DNA from 2 places in the Streptacidiphilus sp. BW17 genome. Region 1 is predicted to be linked to the other one. Evidence: predicted binding sites of a transcription regulator. Region 1 holds the regulator's gene; the other holds the start of a gene.
The links. Region 1 encodes HrcA, which represses chaperone genes, less so after heat shock. Its sites were predicted from a motif close to TTNGCACTCNGNNNNNCNGAGTGCNAA; they were not measured.
Positions count from the first base shown of each region.

Region 2: the regulator HrcA is predicted to act here: its motif matches at 1,249-1,275, upstream of groL (chaperonin GroEL).

Region 1 is NZ_JBGCCR010000007.1:78,434-83,731, reverse strand. It holds gene ABH940_RS11040 (PadR family transcriptional regulator) at 1-381, shown strand, start outside; gene ABH940_RS11035 (DUF3097 domain-containing protein) at 393-1,214, opposite strand; gene ABH940_RS11030 (hypothetical protein) at 1,249-1,830, opposite strand; gene htpX (zinc metalloprotease HtpX) at 1,874-2,794, opposite strand; gene hrcA (heat-inducible transcriptional repressor HrcA) at 3,067-4,098, shown strand; gene dnaJ (molecular chaperone DnaJ) at 4,183-5,298, shown strand, end outside.
Region 2 is NZ_JBGCCR010000019.1:115,520-120,817, reverse strand. It holds gene thrC (threonine synthase) at 1-163, shown strand, start outside; gene ABH940_RS23060 (MoaD/ThiS family protein) at 160-438, shown strand; gene ABH940_RS23055 (cold-shock protein) at 845-1,048, shown strand; gene groL (chaperonin GroEL) at 1,393-3,015, shown strand; gene ABH940_RS23045 (hypothetical protein) at 3,284-3,640, shown strand; gene ABH940_RS23040 (DUF4031 domain-containing protein) at 3,637-3,906, shown strand; gene ABH940_RS23035 (YcxB family protein) at 3,926-4,387, opposite strand; gene ABH940_RS23030 (hypothetical protein) at 4,407-5,177, opposite strand.

The DNA of each region.
Region 1 (5,298 bases):
GGGTTGCTGCACGAGGAGGCGGAGGAGGACGGGCGCCGACGTCGGGTCTTCCACCTGACCGACGCCGGACACGCCGCGCTGGCCCGTTGGCTGGCGAACCCGCACGCGCCGGAGCCGGAGACGCGCGACCCGGCCCAGCTGAAGCTCTTCTTCGCCGATCTCGGCGGCCCTGGCGACGTCGTCGCCTTGGCGAAGGCCCGCGCGGCCCAGCACCGCCGCTGGCTCGACCTCTACGAGGGCCGCCTCGCCGAGCTCGACCAGGCGGCGCAGCACGACGGCGAGCAGAGCCTTGCCCGGCGGCGCATCCTCACGCTGGCCGCCGCGCACGAGCGGGCCTATGTGGACTACTGGGAGTCCTTGGCCGCCGAAGAGGGTGAGTAGGGAGCCAGGGGTCAGCTGGTGACGAAGTCGATGAGCTCCTCGACCCGGCCGAGGAGGGCCGGGTCGAGGTCCTTGTAGGAGTGGACCGAGCCGCGGATGCGCTTCCAGGCGGCGGACGTGTCGAGGGGCCAGCCGAGGCGGGAGCAGATGCCCGTCTTCCAGTCCTCACCGCGCGGGACGTCCGGCCAGGCGGGGATGCCGACAGCGGCGGGTTTGACGGCCGCCCAGATGTCGATGAAGGGGTGGCCGACGACCAGCACGTGGTCGCCCGTCACCTGGGCGGCGATCCGGGACTCCTTGGAGCCGGGGACCAGGTGGTCGACCAGCACGCCGAGGCGGCGGCCCGGTTCGGGGCCGAACTCGGCGACGATGGCGGGGAGATCGTCGATGCCCTGGAGGTACTCGACCACGACGCCCTCGATGCGCAGGTCGTCGCCCCAGACCTTCTCCACCAACTCGGCGTCGTGGACGCCCTCGACGTAGATCCGGCTCGGCAGCGCGACCCGTGCCTTCGCGCCCCGGACCGCGACCGACCCGGACGCGGTCCGGCCGGGTCCTGCGGAACCACCCGCGGGACCCGGAGCCGAGCCGCCCGTCGGGCGGACCAGGGTGACCGGTCGGCCGTCGATCAGGAAGCCGCGTGGCGTCATCGGGAATACGCGGTGCTTGCCGTGGCGGTCCTCCAGGGTGACCGTGAAGCCCTCCGCCGTCTTCTCGCAGCGGACGACCGCGCCGCAGAAGCCCGTGGACGGCTCCTCCACCACCAGGTCCCGTTCGGCGGGGACCTCCGGCACCGCGCTCGGGCGCTTCCACGGGGGCGTCAGATCGGTCATGCCACGGGCGTCGTAACGGCTCACGGGACGATCATTACAGACCGGGCGCGCCCCAGACCGGGAACCAGCGGGTCAGGTCCTGCTCGATCCGGAGGTCGTTGCCGATCATCGCCTTGATCTGCAGCTCCAGCGGGTTGTCCCGCTTCTCGCCGGGGAGCGGGGCGAACGGGTAGAAGGCGCCGCGCTTGTAGAGGTAGACCAGGGCGAACCGGCGGCCCTGCGCGTTCTCGAAGTTGACGAGGGTGCAGAGCAGCTGCGGGCCGAACCCCTGGGACTCCAGCGCCGAGTTGACCGCATGGACGTCGTTGACCAGCGAGACGATGTCGTCCGGGTCCTGGCGGGCGGTGATCCAGGAGTAGCCGTACGAGTCGCGCGGGGTGACCTCCACAGGGCGGCGGCCACGGCCCGTGTCGGCGTCCAGCAGGGCCTGGACCTCCTGCTGGACCTCGGCGAACGCCCCGCCCTCAGCGGGGGCGAAGCAGACCGAACCGACGCCGGTGGGTTTGTAGCCGGCCGCGGCCTCCAGGGTGATGGCCGCCGAGGGCAGGCCGAAGAGCTGGTCCAGATCCGGCTTGACCGGCTTGGTGCGGCCGAGCAGGGCGTCCAGGAAACCCATCGCTCAGTGGTCCTCTCTACTACGCGAGTGCAGTCAGGAGTGTTCAGCTCCGGCCCAGCTCGGCGGAGATCTTGCCGAGCTGCTCCAGGCGCTGGTCCAGCGTCGGGTGGCTGGAGAAGGCGTTGCCGACCGCCTCGCGGGCCGAGAGGGCCGGGGCGAAGTAGAAGGCGTTGAACGGCTGGGACTTGCGCAGATCCTGGGTCGGGATGGCGCCGATGTCGCCGGTGACCTTGGTGAGCGCGGAGGCCAGCGCCGACGGCTTGCCGGTGAGCAGCGCGGCCGAGCGGTCCGCCGAGAGCTCGCGGTAGCGGGAGAGCAGGCGGGTCAGCAGGAAGCTGATGGCGTAGACGATCGCGCTGACCGCGATCACGGCCAGAATTGCCATGCCGGTGTTGTCGTTGTCGCGGTTGTCCCGGCGGTCGAAGCCGCCGAACATGCCGAACTGCAGGCCGACGCGGGTGATGATGCCGGCCAGCACGCCGAGGAAGCCGGCGATGGTCATCACCGCGACGTCGCGGTGCGCGACATGGGACAGCTCGTGCGCGAGGACGCCCTCGAGCTCCTCCGGCTCCAGGCGCCGCAGCAGACCGGTGGTGACGCACACCACAGCGTTCTTCTCGTTGCGGCCGGTGGCGAAGGCGTTGGGCATGTCGCTCTGGGCCACGGCGACGCGCGGCTTGGGCATGTCGGCCAGTGCGCACAGGCGGTCGACCGCCCCGTGCAGCTCCGGGTACTCCTGTGGCGACACCTCGCGCGCGCCCATGCTGAACGCGGCGATCTTGTCGCTGAACCAGAACTGCACCACGAACAGGCCGCCCGCGATGATGACGACGATCGGCCACGCGCCACGCAGCACGACCAGCAGCACGCCCACGAAGACCACGAACAGCAGGCCGATCAAGAACATCGTGATCAGCATGCGGCTGGTCAGGCCGCGGTCCGGCGCGAAACGAGTCCTGGACATGGTGTCCCTCCTGGGCGGTGAACTGCGGCTGCAATTCTGCCTTGCCGCACTCGGTATGTGGGCCGCCCTCGGTATGTGGTACGTCTGACGAGGTCCAGTCGTTCCGGTCGCGGACCGTCGCGCTTTACACTGACAGCTGACCGATCCTGGCACTCGTATGTCCAGAGTGCCAGAGCTGATGTAGTGACGAGATCAGTACGAGCGGTGCTTGCAGCAAGAGCAGCGCTGCGACAAGCACAGCAAGCCGACCGGACCGACTGGAGGTGCGTACCGTGCCCGAGGAGCGCCGGCTCGACGACCGCAAGCTTGCGGTGCTGCGGGCCATCGTCCAGGACTACGTCGGCACGGAGGAGCCGGTCGGCTCCAAGGCGCTGGTGGACCGGCACAGCCTCGGTGTCTCGTCGGCCACGGTCCGCAACGACATGGCCGTCCTCGAGGAGGAGGGCTACATCCACCAGCCGCACACCAGCGCCGGCCGGGTGCCCACCGACAAGGGGTACCGGCTGTTCGTGGACCGGCTGACGGAGGTCAAGCCGATGTCGGTCGCCGAGCGCCGGGCCATCACCAACTTCCTCGACCACGCCGTCGACCTGGACGACGTCGTGGCGCGCACGGTCCGGCTGTTGGCGCAGCTCACCAGACAGGTGGCGGTGGTCCAGTACCCCTCGCTCACCCGTTCCACGGTGCGGCACGTCGAGTTGGTCCCGTTGACGCCGACCCGGGTGATGCTGGTGCTGATCACCGACACCGGCCGGGTCGAGCAGCGCATCGTCGACTGCCCGGGGCAGGTGGGCGAGGTCATGCTGGCCGACCTGCGGACCAGGCTCAACGCCCGGGCGGCGGGACAGCGCTTCGCCGAGGTGCCGACCTTGCTGCAGGACCTGCCCGAGACCTTCGCGCTCCAGGACCGGGCCTCCGTCACGACCGTGCTCTCCACTCTCTACGAGGCGCTGGTCGAGCAGACCGAGGAGCGCGTGGTGATGGGCGGCACGGCCAACCTGACCCGGTTCCCGCACGACTTCCCGCTCACGATCGCGCCGGTGCTCGAGGCGCTGGAGGAACAGGTGGTACTCCTTCGACTACTCGGGGAGACCGCTGATCCTGGTGTGATGGTCAGGATCGGTCACGAGAACGCCTATGAAGGGCTCAATTCCACGTCCGTCGTCTCGGTGGGCTACGGTTCCGGCGAGGAGACCGTCGCCAAGCTCGGGGTGGTCGGGCCGACTCGGATGGACTACCCGGGAACCATGGGGGCCGTCCGGGCGGTTGCACGGTACGTGGGTCAGATCCTGGCCGCGTCCTAGTGGCAGCACGGCAGTAGCACGCAGGTGCACGGCAGGCGCACGGCAGGCGCACGAGCCTCAGACGGAGAACAGCGGAGCATTTTGGTGGCCACGGACTACTACGCGGTACTCGGCGTCCGACGGGACGCGGGTCAGGACGAGATCAAGAAGGCTTTCCGCCGACTGGCGCGTGAGCTGCATCCTGACGTCAACCCGGACCCGAAGACCCAGGAGCGGTTCAAGGAGATCAACGCCGCCTACGAGGTGTTGTCGGACCCGAGCAAGCGCCAGGTCTACGACCTGGGCGGCGACCCGCTCTCGTCCACGGGCGCCGCCGGTGGGGCCGGCGGCTTCGGGACCGGCGCGGGCTTCGGCTTCAGCGACATCATGGATGCCTTCTTCGGCGCAGCCGGTAACCAGCGCGGCCCGCGGTCGCGGACCCGGCGCGGTCAGGACGCCATGATCCGGATCGACATCGATCTGGAGGAGGCGGCCTTCGGCACCACCAAGGAAATCCAGGTCGACACCGCCGTCGTCTGCAACACCTGCAACGGCGAGGGCGCGGCCCCCGGTACCTCCGCGCAGACCTGTGACATGTGCCGCGGTCGCGGTGAGGTCTCCCAGGTGACCCGGTCCTTCCTGGGCCAGGTCATGACCTCGCGTCCGTGCCCGCAGTGTCAGGGCTTCGGCACCGTCGTGCCCACCCCCTGCCCGGAGTGCGCCGGCGACGGCCGGGTCCGCGCCCGCCGCACGCTGACCGTCAAGATCCCGGCCGGTGTCGACAACGGCACCCGGATCCAGCTGGCCGGCGAGGGCGAGGTCGGCCCCGGCGGCGGCCCGGCCGGTGACCTCTACGTCGAGATCTCCGAGAACGCCCACGAGATCTTCCAGCGGCGCGGCGACGACCTGCACTGCACGGTGACCCTGCCGATGACGGCGGCCTCGCTCGGCACCAAGGTCCCGCTGGAGACGCTGGACGGCGCGGCGGAGATCGACATCCGTCCCGGCACCCAGTCCGGCCAGTCCATCCCGCTGCACGGCCGGGGCATCACGCACCTGCGCGGCGGCGGACGCGGCGACCTGATAGTGCACGTCGAGGTCCTGACGCCGAGCAAGCTCGACGCCGAGCAGGAGGACCTGATGCGCAAGCTCGCCAAGCTCCGCGGCGAGGAGCGCCCGTCGGGCCAGTTCGCACCGGGTCAGCAGGGCCTCTTCTCGCGC
Region 2 (5,298 bases), on a different contig from region 1:
GCGCAAGCTGATCGAGAACGGTCTGCTGGACCCGGCCGCCGAGACCGTCGTGCTCAACACCGGCGACGGCCTGAAGACCCTGGAGGCCGTGGCGGACGCCGCCCGCCCGACCGCCGTCATCCGCCCCACCCTTGACTCGTTCCGAGAGGCAGGCCTCGCATGAGCGTCACCGTCCGCATCCCCACCATCCTGCGCACCTACACCGACGGCAAGGCCGAGGTGACGGTCGAGGGCTCCACCCTGGCCGAGGTGATCAAGGATCTGGAGGCCAACCACACGGGCATCTCCGCCCGCCTCCTGGACGACAGCGGCAAGCTGCGCCGCTTCGTCAACGTCTACGTCAACGAGGACGACGTGCGCTTCGCCGAGGGCCTGGAGACGGCCACGCCGGACGGCGCGGGCGTCTCGATCATCCCCGCGGTCGCCGGCGGCTGCTGAGAGCCGACGGGATCCGACGGGATCGCCTCAGTCGTACCGACGAGTCGGAGCACCTCGCACCGGGGTGGCTCCGGCTCTGTCATTTCCAGCGGTTTAAGAGGAGTAGAGTGCTCCTGTACCGCGCTTGTCCCGTCCTGCGAGACGGTTGACCGATTCTTTATCGTCCGGCGATATGTCGGAAGCGCCCTGGTATGTCCGGCCCGAATTGCTCCCCTTTGCCGGACATTGCGCGTTATGTCTCTTAATGCGGTCCCAGAATTCTCGGTCGAATGCTCTGTCGCTCAGGGCATCGGAGTGGATACATTCAGCGTCGGTCGAGCCCGGCGCCTGCAGCCCGCAGCGTCTCGGACCCGGCCCGGTTCGCGGTGTGCGGACCGTGAAAGGGCCAGTAATAGGGGAGTTCGGAATGGCTCAGGGCACCGTCAAGTGGTTCAACGCGGAGAAGGGATACGGCTTCATCGCGGTCGACGGTGGTGCGGACGTGTTCGTCCACTACAGCGCGATCCAGATGGACGGGTACCGGTCGCTCGAAGAGGGCCAGCGGGTGGAGTTCGAGATCTCGCAGGGCCAGAAGGGCCCGCAGGCCGACATGGTCAAGGTTCTCGTCTGACCGCCACCTGCTGACATCGGCAGCGATCGCTGACTGATCAGGACCCGCAGAGCTCGTTCCAGACGAAACGATGCATCCACGCAGGTCTTCCGAAGGGCCCCTGTCCCGCCATGGGACAGGGGCCCTTCGACGTGTCCGCGGCCGTGTCCGCAGCCCCCCGGCTGCTTGCACTCGGAGGGGTCGAGTGCTAATCATTGGCGTTAGCACTCTGAGGTAGAGAGTGACAACGGGCCGGGTCGGTGAGGCCCCGGGCGAGGCGGGACGGAACCGCCGAAGGCCGGAGCCGTCCGTCGCGGGCGCAGGCGCGGTCCGAAGCAGCCAGTCTGTCCAGGAGGACCGCTTCCATGGCCAAGATCATTGCGTTCGACGAGGAGGCCCGTCGCGGCCTCGAGCGCGGTATGAACCAGCTCGCCGACGCCGTCAAGGTCACGCTCGGCCCCAAGGGCCGCAACGTCGTTCTGGAGAAGAAGTGGGGCGCTCCCACGATCACCAACGACGGTGTCTCGATCGCCAAGGAGATCGAGCTCGAGGACCCGTACGAGAAGATCGGCGCCGAGCTCGTCAAGGAGGTCGCCAAGAAGACCGACGACGTCGCGGGTGACGGCACCACCACCGCCACCGTGCTGGCCCAGGCTCTCGTCCGCGAGGGTCTGCGCAACGTCGCCGCCGGCGCCAACCCGATGGCTCTGAAGCGCGGCATCGAGAAGGCCGTCGAGGCCGTCTCCGCCCAGCTGCTCGAGCAGGCCAAGGACGTGGAGACCAAGGAGCAGATCGCCTCCACCGCCTCCATCTCCGCCGCCGACACCCAGATCGGCGAGCTGATCGCCGAGGCCATGGACAAGGTCGGCAAGGAAGGCGTCATCACCGTCGAGGAGTCCCAGACCTTCGGTCTGGAGCTCGAGCTCACTGAGGGTATGCGCTTCGACAAGGGCTTCATCTCGGCGTACTTCGCCACCGATCTGGAGCGCATGGAGACGGTCTTCGAGGACCCCTACATCCTCATCGCCAACTCCAAGATCGGTTCGATCAAGGACCTGCTCCCGCTCCTCGAGAAGGTCATGCAGTCCGGCAAGCCGCTGCTGATCATCGCCGAGGACGTCGAGGGCGAGGCGCTCTCCACCCTGGTCGTCAACAAGATCCGCGGCACCTTCAAGTCCGTCGCCGTCAAGGCCCCGGGCTTCGGTGACCGTCGCAAGGCCATGCTCGGCGACATCGCCATCCTCACCGGTGGCCAGGTCATCTCCGAGGAGGTCGGCCTCAAGCTGGAGTCCGCCGGTCTCGAGCTGCTCGGCCGCGCCCGCAAGGTCGTCGTCACCAAGGACGAGACCACCATCGTGGACGGCGCCGGCGAGAGCGACCAGGTCGCGGGCCGCGTGGCCCAGATCCGCGCCGAGATCGAGAACAGCGACTCGGACTACGACCGCGAGAAGCTGCAGGAGCGCCTGGCCAAGCTGGCCGGTGGCGTCGCCGTCATCAAGGCGGGCGCGGCCACCGAGGTCGAGCTCAAGGAGCGCAAGCACCGCATCGAGGACGCCGTCCGCAACGCCAAGGCCGCGGTCGAGGAGGGCATCGTCGCCGGTGGTGGCGTGGCCCTGCTCCAGGCCGGTGTCGCGTTCGACAAGCTCGAGCTGGACGGCGACGAGGCGACCGGTGCCAACATCGTGCGCGTCGCGCTCGAGGCCCCGATCAAGCAGATCGCGACCAACGCCGGCCTCGAGGGCGGTGTCGTGGTGGAGAAGGTGCGCAACCTCCCCGCCGGTCACGGCCTGAACGCCGCCACCAACGAGTACGTCGACCTGATCGCCGAGGGCATCATTGACCCGGCGAAGGTGACGCGCTCCGCGCTGCAGAACGCGGCGTCCATCGCCGCGCTCTTCCTCACCACCGAGGCCGTCATCGCCGACAAGCCGGAGAAGGCCGCGGCCCCGGCCGGCGGCGGCATGCCGGGCGGTGACATGGACTTCTGATCCTGACGGATCGGATGTTCTGAGCCCCACGGAAGGCGGCTCACCCCTCACGGGGGTGGGTCGCCTTCCGACTTTTTGCAGATGGGGACGTCTTTTGCAGATGGGGACGTTGCACTGTCCAGGGGTGCGGGGAACTACGCGAGAAACCACTGATATACGGATGGCCCTGTGAGGTCGGGGCTCTACCTGCACGGGTGGCTTGTCGCGCAGTTCCCCGCGCCCCTGGACAGTGCAACGTCCCGTCGCGAGGAAAGGAGACACTGGAGTGATGGAGAACGCCCTGGAAACCTCCCTGCACGCCGCGCGCAGCGCCCTGCTGCGGGATTTGAGCGCGCGGGACGTCGCCGACGCCGCAGTCGTCTCGCTGCTGGAGGATGCGATCGCGCAGCGGCGCTGGTGGGTGGAGCAGTGGCCGGACGGGGTGGACTACGTGTTGGGCCTGGTCGCCCAGGACGTTCAGGACAGGCTGCTGGAGGGGTGGGGGCGCTGGCCGCTCTGCCAGGTGTGCGCGGCCGAGGGGGATCCGCACGCGCTCTCCGTCGAGCCCGAGCTCGGTCCGGACCCGCACTGGGTCTGCGGCAAGGAGGGCGTGGTGGTCGCGCCGGTCGGAGAGCTCACCCCGTGATCCTGATCGACCCCCCGACCTGGCCCGGCCACGGGCGGCTCTGGTCGCACCTGGTCTCGGACCGGTCCTTCGACGAGCTGCACGCCTTTGCCCGGCGGCTCGGCGTGCCGGAGCGGGGCTTCGACGGGGACCACTACGACGTCCCCGAGCGCCTCTACGAGGCCGCGCTCGGCCTCGGCGCCGTGCCGGTGCGGAGCCGGGAGATCGTGGCCCGGCTGACCGGTGCGGGCCTGCGCCGCCCGAAGCGGCGCGCGCCGCGCGCCTGAGGTCAGCGCGTCAGCGAGCTCAGCGCATGAGCTTCTGGGCTGTCAGCCACTGGATCAGCTCCTCGATCTGGACCTCGCTCAGCGCACGTGCCGGGAAGGCGACGTCGCCGACGCTGCGGGTGCCCTCGAAGACCAGCCAGCCGCCCGTACGCCGGACCCGGCGCACCGCCGGCCAGCGGATCTGGTGCGAGACGAACTGGTTGCGCCAGCTCAGCCCGGCATCGGTGAAGCGCAGGGACATCTCGTTGCTGGTGGTGAGCGAGCGGAGCTTGTGGCCGACGATCTGGCCGTGCACCGAGAGCAGCATGACTGAGATCGCAAGAAGCGCCAGGTGCGACACGGACGCGGGGTGCGAGGCGAGGGCGATGACCAGCCCGGCGAGTCCGCAGAGCAGCCACAGGAGGTTGATCCACGCGCGGGTCCGCAGCCAGCGGCTGCGCAGCTCGCCGCGCGCATAGGCGAAGTCGGCCTCTATGTCCATGTGCCCCACCCGGATCGACTCAAGTGACGGGCGGCACCCTATCGCGCAGACGTGCAAGCTCGGTACGCATGTTCATGGCAGCCCGCTCCGCGTAGGCGGAGCGGGCGAGCTGGGTCCGGTAGAGCGAGGGCAGTGCCAGCAGCCGTTCCAGCACGTCCGCGCGGCCGTTGCGGAAGTCCTCGTCCGGCACGAACGCGTACTCCGCCCGCACCGCGGCCGCATAGCCCGCGTAGATCTGCGGCGGGGAGCCCAGCACCGCGAGGTCGGCGTCGCAGAGGACCTCGCCGTTGTGGTCGCCGGGGGCGGGGTCGTGGGCGGCGGTCAGCCGCACCAGGCGGGCGACCTCGGCGACGGCCTCGTCGGAGACACCCAGCTCGGGCAGGACGCGCTCGGCGAGGCGCGCGCTGCGCTCCTCGTTCTCGCTGCGGTCCGGGGCGTAGATCGCGTCGTGGAACCAGGCGGCCGCGCGGACCAGGTCGGCGTCCTCCGCGTGACCGGCGAGCCGGTCGATCACGGAGAGCGTCGCGGCCAGGTGGCGCACCGTGTGGTACCGGCGCTGCGGCTCCGACCAGCGGCGCAGCAGCTGTTCGCCGTACGGCTCCGCCTCGGGGGCGGCGAAGAGCGCGGTCCAGCGGGCCAGCAGGGCGTCGGCGAGCGCCTGGTCCGGGTGCGCGGCGCTCTGCTGCCCGCCCGGCGGTGTGCCCGGCTGCGCCGCCTGGCCCCGTGGTCCCGGTTGCGGACCGGAACGTCGGGCGGCGGGGTGGGGGTTGGCATGCGACGGCTCTGGCATACAGCCATTGTGGTCCCGACAGCCCCTGATCCGCTGGGGTGCGGCCAGATGAGGGATGCGTCGGGTGCCCGCGAGGATCTAGGGTGTATTGGACTAGACCTGTTGGGATGCTTGGCCGTGC